One region of the Actinoallomurus sp. NPDC052308 genome, then DNA from elsewhere that is predicted to be linked to it. Evidence: riboswitches for the same ligand, from Rfam matches in the RefSeq annotation. Region 1 holds a riboswitch; each other region holds the start of a gene.
The links. A riboswitch is a leader RNA that binds a small molecule or an ion and turns the genes downstream of it on or off. The one in region 1 is predicted to bind cyclic di-AMP.
Positions count from the first base shown of each region.

Region 1 (3,266 bases):
ACCTGCGCAAGGTCGAGCCCCTGAACCGTGCCCTCGAGCCGTACCTCGCGTGGATCACGGGGATCCGGCGCGAGGAGACCTCGCACCGGCGCGGCGCGCGCGTGGTCGAGTGGAACGCCGCGCGCGGCAAGGTCAAGGTCAACCCCCTCGCCCGCTGGAGCCAGGCCGACCTGCACGGCTACATCGAGAAGCACGGCATCCTGGTGAACCCGCTGCAGTACGACGGGTACCCCTCCATCGGCTGCGAGCCCTGCACCAAGCAGGTCGCGCCGGGCGAGGACCCGCGCAGCGGACGCTGGGCCGGCACCGGAAAGACCGAATGCGGCATCAACCTGTGAGAGCCGGGAGCAGCCGGGCGGCGGTCCCCCTGGTGGCGGTGGCCCACGGGAGCCGTGATCCACGTGCGGCGGCGACGGTCGAGGAACTTCTTGATCTTGTACGTCGTTCCTCGGGGGTGCGGGTCGTGACCTCGTATCTCGACCACGCTCCCCCCGCACCGGGGCAGGCGCTCGGTGGTCTCGTCGGAGAGGGGGCCGACGAGGCCGTCGTGCTCCCCCTCCTGCTCACGGCCGCCTATCACAGCAAGACCGACATCCCCGGCGCGCTGCGGGAGGCTCGGGCGGCCCACCCGCAGCTGGCGCTGCACTACGGCGCCACGCTCGGCCCCCACCCGCTGATGACGGGCGCCCTGGAACGGCGGCTCGCCGAGGTGGGCGTCCGGCCGGACCCGGAGACGGCCGTGGTGCTCGCCGCGGCCGGCTCCAGCGATCCGGCCGCGAACGCGACGATCGGCCGGATGGCGCGCGACTGGGGCGGCTGGCGCGCCGTCGTCCCCGCGTACGCCTCCGCGGCCCGTCCCACGCCCCCCGAGGCCGTACGCGCGCTGTACGCCGCGGGGGCGCGGCGTGTGGTGGTGGCGTCGTACTTCCTGGCCCCGGGCTTCTTCGCGGACAAGGTGCGGGACGAGTCCCTGGCGGCGGGCGCCGTGGCCGTCTCACCGGCTCTGGGCGCCGCTCCGGAGCTGGCGGAGATCGCCGTGCAGCGCTATCGCGAGGCCCTCGTCCGGGCCGACCTCGTCGCGGCCGCGGGCTGAGCGACCTTCCTCCGGCCGGCCGGACCCCCGCACCGGGCCTCTCCTCCGGCCGCCCGGACCCCGCGCCGGGCCTCTCCGCGGCCGCCGGAACACCGGGCCCGGCGTCTCCTCCCGCCGCCCGGGACGCCGGGCTGAGCGATCTTCTTCGACTGGCCGCGACGCCCTATGCCGTAAGGCTTTTCGGCCCGTCCGCAATTATGATCATTTCCAGGGTTCGTGATTCTTTTTCCTTATCCGGAAATTGATCACGGCAGGCCATGGCGCAATAACGATCACTTATTCCAATGGATCATGTGAGCCATGTCGCAAACCTGGGGTATTTGGCCCGTCGGTATTTGTCTGCTATGTTCGCCTAAGTCCGGCGGACGCCCCCCATGCGCCTCCCGGACGCCCGCCGGTGACGGCCGGCCCACCAGCGCGAACGGCGCGGCGCGAAGAAGCGTGTGAGGGCCTCCGTGAAGACCGGACGGTTCATATCCAATATCACGCCACTCCCGTGGAGAACCCTTTGATCCATATGGAGCGGGAGCGGCAACGTCGAGTCCGTGAAGATCACGGAGCCGGGGACCCACAAGAAGTCCCGGGGTGAATCGGTACACCTGTCGTGCCGTAGGGCGACTTCCACGCCCGAACCCGTCAGCTAACCCGGTAGGCGGCTGGAAGTAAGGAGCTTAAGAACCTCGTCCGCGAGTCCTCCCTGACCTGAATATCCGGTCGTTCGTCCCTCCCCTGGGACCGTACGGCCAGACCCTGTCTCTTTGTTCGTGCCGTCCGCGTAAGCGGGCGACCCGCTGAATCCGCACATCGCGGAACCGGGGACCCACAAGAAGTCCCGGGGTGAATCGGCACGTCTCTCGTGCCGTAGGGCAGCTTCCACGCCCGAACCCGTCAGCTAACCCGGTAAGCGGCATGGAAGCCGAAGGAGTACCCCCCGTGTCCCCTCGACACGCCAAACCCCGCTTTGCACCGAAGAAGTGCCTCACCGGCCTCGTCGCCGGTGCCGTGACCGCCGGCGCGGCGGCGATGGCCGTCGCCACCGCCGCGCCCGCCGTCTCCGCGCAGACCCCCACCGCGTCCCGCTCCGCCGCCCACCAGGCTGGTCAGGTACCCGCACCTGGTACGGGTAAGGCGAAGCACGCCCGCCCGGTGAACGACAACCCGCACATCAAGGTGCACACCGTCGCCGAGCAGAAGGCGAAGAAGCTGCCCACCGCGGCGGACGTCGTGAAGCTCGCCACCTCCCAGGTCGGCACGACCGAGGACGCGACCGGCGGCAGCAAGTTCAACCAGTGGTTCATGACCACCCCGTACGCCAAGGCCGGCGCCGCGCGCGACGGCGGGTCGGTCAACGACTACGCCAACGCCTCCTGGTGCGACATGTTCGTCACCTGGGTCGGCGACCAGCTCGGCGTCAAGGGCATGGGCGGCGACGCGTTCACCCCCTCCCACGCCAAGTGGTTCATCTCGCAGGGCCGCTGGGGCACCACTCCCAAGCCCGGCGCGGTCGTCTTCTTCTCCTGGAACGGCAGCGGCGTCGACAACATCGATCACGTGGGCCTGGTCATCAAGGACAACGGCGACGGAACGATCCAGACCGTCGAGGGCAACACGGACGACGCCGTGAAGGTCCGGACGCGTAACACCTCCACCGTCGTGGGTTACGGCTACCCGGAGTACCCCCAGTAATTCACCCGTCGGCGCGTGCCGTGCCGCCGTCGGCGACGCGGCACGTGCCGCCCCCTTCCCGGGTCGCTCCCCGGATCTCTCCTCACCCTCCCCCGGTACCTCCATGCCCTCATCCCCCTATGCCCCCATGCCCCCCGAAAGGAAAGCGATGATCAGGTTCTCGACCAAGGCCATCGCCGGTATCGCCGCCGGTGTCGCTCTCGCCGGCGGCGGCGTGACCACCGCCCTCGCCTACGGCGGTACCTCGGAGGCGGCGTCGGCGCCGCAGGCGCAGAACGCCCCCGCCCAGGCCGAGAAGCGCGTCGACAGCGCCGCCCAGGACCGGATGCTCGTGGCGGTCAAGAAGGACAAGGACCCCAAGAACGCCAAGAAAGACGCCAAGGCGGCGGCCCTGCCGGGTGGCGTCTCCACCGCCACGTCCTTCTGGGACCCCTCGACGGCGTCGGGCAAACCGATGTCGTACCACACGATCGCCAGCCCGTACTGG
Region 1 is NZ_JBFAUM010000003.1:503,170-506,435, reverse strand. Features, by position in the region: gene AB0L00_RS13695 (phosphoadenylyl-sulfate reductase) at 1-338, shown strand, start outside; gene AB0L00_RS13690 (sirohydrochlorin chelatase) at 320-1,093, shown strand; cyclic di-AMP (ydaO/yuaA leader) riboswitch at 1,619-1,765, shown strand; cyclic di-AMP (ydaO/yuaA leader) riboswitch at 1,873-2,014, shown strand; gene AB0L00_RS13685 (CHAP domain-containing protein) at 2,027-2,779, shown strand; gene AB0L00_RS13680 (hypothetical protein) at 2,928-3,266, shown strand, end outside.

Region 2 (3,266 bases), on a different contig from region 1:
AGGCTCAAGGGCATCGGCCCACGACGTTGGCGGCGCTGAGTTACGGCAGGGGTCGAGGTCGGACGCCAAGGGGCCGGTACGGATGCGAGCCGAAGCCGCCGAGCCCGGGAGCATTGGTGCAGCCCGCCTAGCGCGAGCTCTTCGACCCGGGAATGACTGCGCAGACGAAGATGACGACCCCGATGATCGCACCACCCCAGTCGAGTCCGACGATGCCGAACGTCCAGGCGGTCACCAGAGCGGGGAGGAGGCCGAGTCCCTTCCGAAGACGCGTCGGCTTCCGGTGTGCTCCTGCCATATGCAAAACCGGAGGGTGCGAGCCCCTACGGACGGCTGGCACCTTCGTAGTGGGCGACCCAGTAGGGGTTCGACAGGCTGACGATCTTGATGTAGTCGCCGGTCTTCGGGGCGTGGATGAAGTTGCCGCCGCCGACGTAAATGCCTTCGTGACCCATGCCGAGGAAGTACACGAGGTCGCCGGGCTGCAGGTCGGCCCTTGCCACGTGCCGGGTCGCGTTGTACTGGTCGGGGACGACGCGAGGGAGGTTAACGCCGGCGGCGCGCCAGGCCATCATCGTCAACCCGGAGCAGTCATAGCCCTTCGGCCCGGTGCCGCCCCAGATGTAGGGCTTGCCGAGCTGGGCGTAGGCGTACTCCACCGCCTTGCGCGCCGGGCCCGAGGCGGGTCCGTTGTACGTGCCGCCCGGACCGTGTGAACTGGTGGGTTCGCCGGCCTTGCGCAACAGACTCTTCTGCTTGGCGATGGCCTTCTCGACGATGGACCTGCGCTTCTTGAGCTCGGCGGCCTTCTGCGACACGGCCTGATACGCCGATTGCGCCTCGGCGTGTTCGCGCCGCAGGCGCTGGGTGGAGGCCAGGAACGCCGCGAGCTCCTGGCCGCGGTTGTTCGACAGCTGAGTGAACACCGACATCTGGTTCAACGCCGCGTCGGGATTCTTGGATGCGAGCAGGGTAGCGGCGCTCGAGTCCAGGGTTCCGCTCTTGTACGCATCGAAGGCGATCTGCGCGACCCGGGAGTGCAGCCTCTCGTAGACGCGCTGCTCGCCCTTCATCTGGCCATTGAGCGCACTCAGTTTCTTCTTCGCCGCGTCCAGCTCTGTCTTGACCTTGTTGTACTGATCAACGAGCTTGTCGACCCGGCCGTTGAGCTTCTCCAGCTCCTTCTTCGCTGCTGCGGCCGACGGTTTCGGGCTCGCCTCGGCCGGCACCGCCGTGAGAGCCAGGGCGGTCGTCACCGAGAGGGTCGCGCACAGCCGAAGCGATCGACGCCACCGTGGATGCCCTACGGCGTACGCGTTGGTGACCGGGCGGAAGAACGCCACGTGAGAACTCCTCTCCTTGGCCGCCTACCGGGTTAGCTGTCGGGCTCGGGCCGGAGTAGCCCTACGGACGCTGTACGGTCCGGATTCGCCCCGGAAGTCTCGGGTCCCCGGTTCCCTGTCGGGATTCGGCGGTCGGCCGTGCCTCGTGTGAAGCAGGGGGCGGCCGATCTCTGACGGAGTGTAGGAGGTTTGACCGATCTTCTGCTACCTGACGAGGTGATTCGGTAAGCGCTAAGACCGACGTGGCCGCCTAGATGTTGAAGCTCTCGCGTGATGACGACGGCGAACTCCGTGGTTGACGAGGAATTCCTGCCTTCGCTTCGACGCGAACGTCGGCCCGAGCTCCTCGGCGAGCTGCCGTAGTCTCCTAAGATTCGTCGGAGGTAGCGGCTTCCTATGCCGAAGGTGTCACCTTCGCGGACCGTGTCGGTGTCGTCCGTGCGACCGTCGCCGCGAGCGGCGTCGTCTTGGTGTCCCGATCAGCAGAACAGCGGGAGCGAGGCCAGCCAGCCTGCTGAGATCAGGGTCGGGAGCGCTACCGAGCTCATCGCCGTGACCCATGTAAGGCGCCGCAGACGAGCCTCGTCGACGACGAGAGGCGGCGTCTCCAGCCGGGCAAGGCGCCGATCGAGTTCCGACCTGTCGCCGCTGTGGGCGGCCAGCCCACCGAGGGGGCTCGGTGCGATGGTCAGTTTCCGAAGAGCCATTGCGACGGTACGGCGACCGCACTGTCGGGCGGCGACGTCGTCCGCGGTCATCTCCAGCAGGAGAGGAAGGCAACGGCGCGCGTGGCGGAAGGTCGGCAGCCAGAACAGCGCCGCCGCCAGTGCGTCGACAGCCGTGAGGAAGAGGTGATGGCGGTAGCGGAGGTGCGCCCGTTCGTGGGCCAGGACCGCCTCGAGTTGAACGTCGTCCAGTTGGTCGAGAGCACCGCTGCTCACCACGATCGGACGTTTGCGCGATGGCACGCAGTACGCGACCGGCACCGGGTGATCGAGGACGCAGACATCGTCGATGTCACCGGGGAGCCGTACGACGAACTGCAGCGCCTCCTGGTGACGACGGCGCTGGGCGACGGTGCGCCGATACCTGTTGACGGTCACGCAGGTGGCGAGGACGGCGCTGACGAGAAGGGCCACGTTCAAGGCGTACGCCGCGGGTCCACCGGATCCGTCGTGATGGTGCCAGCAATTGGCAGCCCATTCCGCCGCCCTGTGCACCAGGCCATGTTGGCCGGTGGACACGAGCACGACGACACCGACCAGTGCGGCGAGTGCGCCCGCCAGGGCACCCAACCACGCGAGGGCGGCGATACGGGGGATGCGCTGGCACCAGGCGCTCCGGCTCAGCAACGGGCCCGCGCCGAGGGCGAGGGCGACCGTTACCACTCCAAGACCGACGAGCGGGCTCACAGACGTGGTTCCGTCGGCGCCGAACGCTGCGCGAGCTCCACGAGGAGCCGGTGAGCGTCCTGTGGGTCGATGGTCTCCGCGAACCGGGCCAGGACCGGACCGCGGTCGGTGGTGCCGGCCAGCGCCTCGGCCATCACCTGCGCGACGTGATCCTCACGGCTGCGCGTCGGAGCGTACCGCCAGGCGTTACGGTCGGCCGTCCGTACGAGGAACCCCTTCTGGACAAGGCGGTCGGCGACGGTCTGCACCGTCGTGTACGCCGATCGTTTCGCCGATCCGGCGTTCACCTTCTCCATCAGCTCACGGATGAGCAGCGGCTCCCGGGCATCCCACAGCGCCTCCATGATTGCTCGCTCAAGCGGCCCTGCGATCGCCACCTGTCCGTCTCCCTTCCTGAGCCAGCACCATTGTGACCTATCGATCACCGGGGCTTCCTTCACATTAGGACGCCACGTCACCCGGCGAGGTGCTTGCGGGAGAGGTCGTCCGGCCGGTGGTGCCTCTCTGCGCC
Region 2 is NZ_JBFAUM010000001.1:968,411-971,676, forward strand. Features, by position in the region: gene AB0L00_RS04885 (NlpC/P60 family protein) at 324-1,343, opposite strand; cyclic di-AMP (ydaO/yuaA leader) riboswitch at 1,349-1,484, opposite strand; gene AB0L00_RS04890 (M56 family metallopeptidase) at 1,823-2,755, opposite strand; gene AB0L00_RS04895 (BlaI/MecI/CopY family transcriptional regulator) at 2,752-3,213, opposite strand; gene AB0L00_RS04900 (hypothetical protein) at 3,210-3,266, opposite strand, start outside.
Region 2: linked by a shared signal. The riboswitch ahead of AB0L00_RS04885 (NlpC/P60 family protein) and the one ahead of AB0L00_RS13685 (CHAP domain-containing protein) in region 1 are both predicted to bind cyclic di-AMP.

Region 3 (3,266 bases), 180 kb from region 1:
CGGCCGGCGCGGCCGACGCGGGCGGCGTGAGTCCGGCGATGACGAGGGCGAAGGTCGCGACCGCCGTACGGCGGGCCGTTCCCTTCCCGGGATGAAGAGGGTCGTGCGTGTCCGCGGTGCGGAATCGATCCATCCAGGTGCTCCTCTCCTCAGGCCGCCTACCGGGTTAGCTGACGGGTTCGGACGAGAAGGAGCCCTACCGCGAGCCGTCGGCGACGGACGCGGATTCACCCCGATGCGCAGGCGAGGAGACGCCCCCTGCCTCCGCGAATGGGTCCCCGGTTCCCCGGCGCGCCACGGCGCGACGGGCGATTCGGCGGTCCGGCCGTCTCTCGGCCGGTGACGACTCGCTGGAGATTAACGGATGGTGACGGAGCGTCCAACGAGAACATGCGGAGATGGCCCGGGGGATCCCAGGATGGTCACTCCGGGTGATGGGCGGCTGGTCCTTTGCGCCTAGACACCGCGATCCCCGCCCGCCTCCGGAAGGGGAGCGGACGGGGACCGTACGGACGATGCCGCGCGCGGCGCGGCTCGGGCGAGCGAGGCTCAGGACAGGACGGACTCCGACTCCGACTCCGACTCCGTCTCGGACTCGATCGAGCCGTTCTGCGACACCGCGGCGTGCAGGGTGTTCCAGAACGCCAGCTCGACGTCCTCCTCCAGCTCCGAGATCTTGCCCCAGAACTCCTGGTCCTCGGCCTTCGCGGCGGCCTCGGCGGACAGGACCGGCATGAGCTGGGTGCTGGCGTCGGCCGCCTCCAGGTCGGCCACGCTGACCTCGGCGGGCAGCTCGACCGGCGTGCGGTGGTGCTTGCCGCGCTTGCGGACCCGGACGTTCGGCGCCGAGACGGGCACCTTGACCTTCGACTTGCCGACGGCCAGGGCCACGGTCCCGAACAGCACGACGGCGAGCAGCCCGGTCAGGGCGGCCTGCTGGTCCGGCAGGGGGGACGATGGGGCGGCCGGGTCGTGGGCCGCGGTGGTGTGCGCGTCGACCTGCGCCTGGACGTCCTTGCCGATCTCCTTGACGGCGGGCGGCGGCGCGGCGTGCTTCGGGGCGTAGTTCTGGTCGGTCTGGGCCGTCTGCTCGACGGCCGGCGCCGCCTTCACCTTCACCTTGGAGGGATAGCCGAACCCGACCACCTGGCTGATGTCCCGGGTGGCGCGCATCAGCGCGTTGTTGTGGTTGGCCTCGATGGTGTGCAGCGTGTGGCCATCGACCCGCTCCACGATGCCGACGTGCTCGATGTCGCCGATGCTCTTGCCGCCCGACCACGAGAAGAACACGATCGCGCCGGGCTCGGCCTTGTGGCCCCAGGCGCCCTGCTTCTTGAACCACTTGGCATGGTCGGGGGTATAGGCGAACTGGCCGGTCCAGTCCTCGACGCCGGCCTTGTCGGCCGCCCACGCGAGGAACATGTCGCACCAGGCCGACGTCTTGTAGACGGGGTCCTTGTCAACATGCTTGCTGTACCAGTCGCCGAATTTGGTGTAACCGCTGGCTTTCTCGTGATAGCCGAGCTGGCCCTTGGCGACCTCTAGCAGTTTCTGACCTACTGAATCCATTCGCTCCCCTTTTACCGCCTACCGGGTTAGCTGACGGGTTCGGGCCAGAGGTAGCCCTACCGTGCGTGACGGATTCACCCCGAGGGACTGATGGGTCCCCGGCTCCCACGACGCTGGTTGCGTCGCCGGGACTCGGCGGTCGGTCTGCAACCCCCTGGTTGGAGGTTGGTCACAGCCCGATCTCGGCGCAATCTAGCCGAACTCTCGCAACAACGGCAACGCGTTCGGAAACGAAAGTCTGGCATCGCTCGCTCACCGAGCGTAGCCGGGCGTGGGTGCGTCCAGCCGGGTAACGTCCGAAAAGGCACTCTCACGTGCGGCGAAGCCGGAAAGGGGGGACGGGCGGGAAAGGCGAGTGTCGCGCCCGCCACCAGGAAAAAGTGACGAACACGGCACTCGGGTCGGGCTCTCCTCAGCCGAGGTCCGGGCGGCGGCGCGTCGACGCCGCGACCGCCCGTCCGAAAACCGCCCTTATGCGGCTCAGCGCACCTCGGGGCGCAGGATGTCGATGCCGCGATCGTTGTCCGCGACGTACAGGTATCCCGCGTGCCAGTACGGCGCCCACGACATCGCGTCGGCCGGCCGGTAATAGGCCACCTGCTTCGGACGGGCCGGGTCGCGCACGTCGAGGAGACGGGTCCCCTGCGTGTAGAAGGACTGCGCCAGGAGGCCGTGGTGGACGTCGAAGTAGTGGGCCGAGCAGTCGCCGGTGTCCGTCCGGCTGCCCTCCTGGCCCGCCACGCTCCACGTCCCGACCGTCCGCAGGCGGAACGGCTCCTCCGGCGTCGAGCGCCAGCCCTCCCCGTCGTACGAACCGCGCAGTGAGGCGATCACCAGCCGGCCGTCGTCGGCGCAGCCGGGGTTGAACGCCTCCTCGGTGATGTAGACGAGGTCGCCGTGGCCCGGCGCCTCATCGGCGGTGGAGCCGACCGGCCGGAAGGAGTTGTGCATGAACCTCGACGGCGCGGCGGTCTCGCTGACACCGCCGCCCGCGTACGGCACCGGGTCCCAGGCGCGCGCCACGCGCGTCGTGCGCCGGACGGGGTCCCAGTGGCGCCCCCGGGTCCAGTAGCCGCGCACGCCGCCGGCGCCGGACGCCCACGTCACCCCCGTCGCGTCGACCTGGATGTCGTGGACGTAGTCGGTCTTCCCGTCGTCGCGGCCGAGCTCGATCGGCTGCGGGAACGTCCGCGGATGGCGGGGGTCCGCTACGTCGGTCACCCAGACCGGGCGGCCGCCCCAGTCGGCGGGCATCCAGTCGGCCCTGGCGGGGCCGCCCGTCCACAGGTAACGGCAGTCGTCGACGCAGCTCGTCGTGTGCCCGGCGGGGACCTTCTCGTACGCCTGCTGCACCGGCTTCGCGGGGTCGGCGAGGCTCACGATGTAGATCCCGGACTCGCCGGTGTGCGTGTTGCCGCCGAAGGCGCGCGGGTCGCGGGCCATGAAGACCAGCTTCCGCCGCGGGTCGGCCTCGGTGTCCTCCGTCTCCCACATGCCCGGCATGGACAGCGCGCCGAGGGCCTTCGGCGCGGCCGGGTCGGTCACGTCGTACGTCTTCAGCCCGAAGGTCCCGGAGACGTACATCACCGTGCGGTGCCCGTACGTCAGGAAGCCGAGGGAGATCGCGCCCTTGGCGTCGGGAAGAGTGGCCGCGAGGCGCACTCCCTTGACGGCGGCGGAGGGCGGCAGCGGGACGG
Region 3 is NZ_JBFAUM010000003.1:686,833-690,098, forward strand. Features, by position in the region: gene AB0L00_RS14530 (NlpC/P60 family protein) at 1-133, opposite strand, end outside; cyclic di-AMP (ydaO/yuaA leader) riboswitch at 139-312, opposite strand; gene AB0L00_RS14535 (CHAP domain-containing protein) at 550-1,569, opposite strand; cyclic di-AMP (ydaO/yuaA leader) riboswitch at 1,570-1,717, opposite strand; gene AB0L00_RS14540 (hypothetical protein) at 2,050-3,266, opposite strand, start outside.
Region 3: linked by a shared signal. The riboswitch ahead of AB0L00_RS14535 (CHAP domain-containing protein) and the one ahead of AB0L00_RS13685 (CHAP domain-containing protein) in region 1 are both predicted to bind cyclic di-AMP.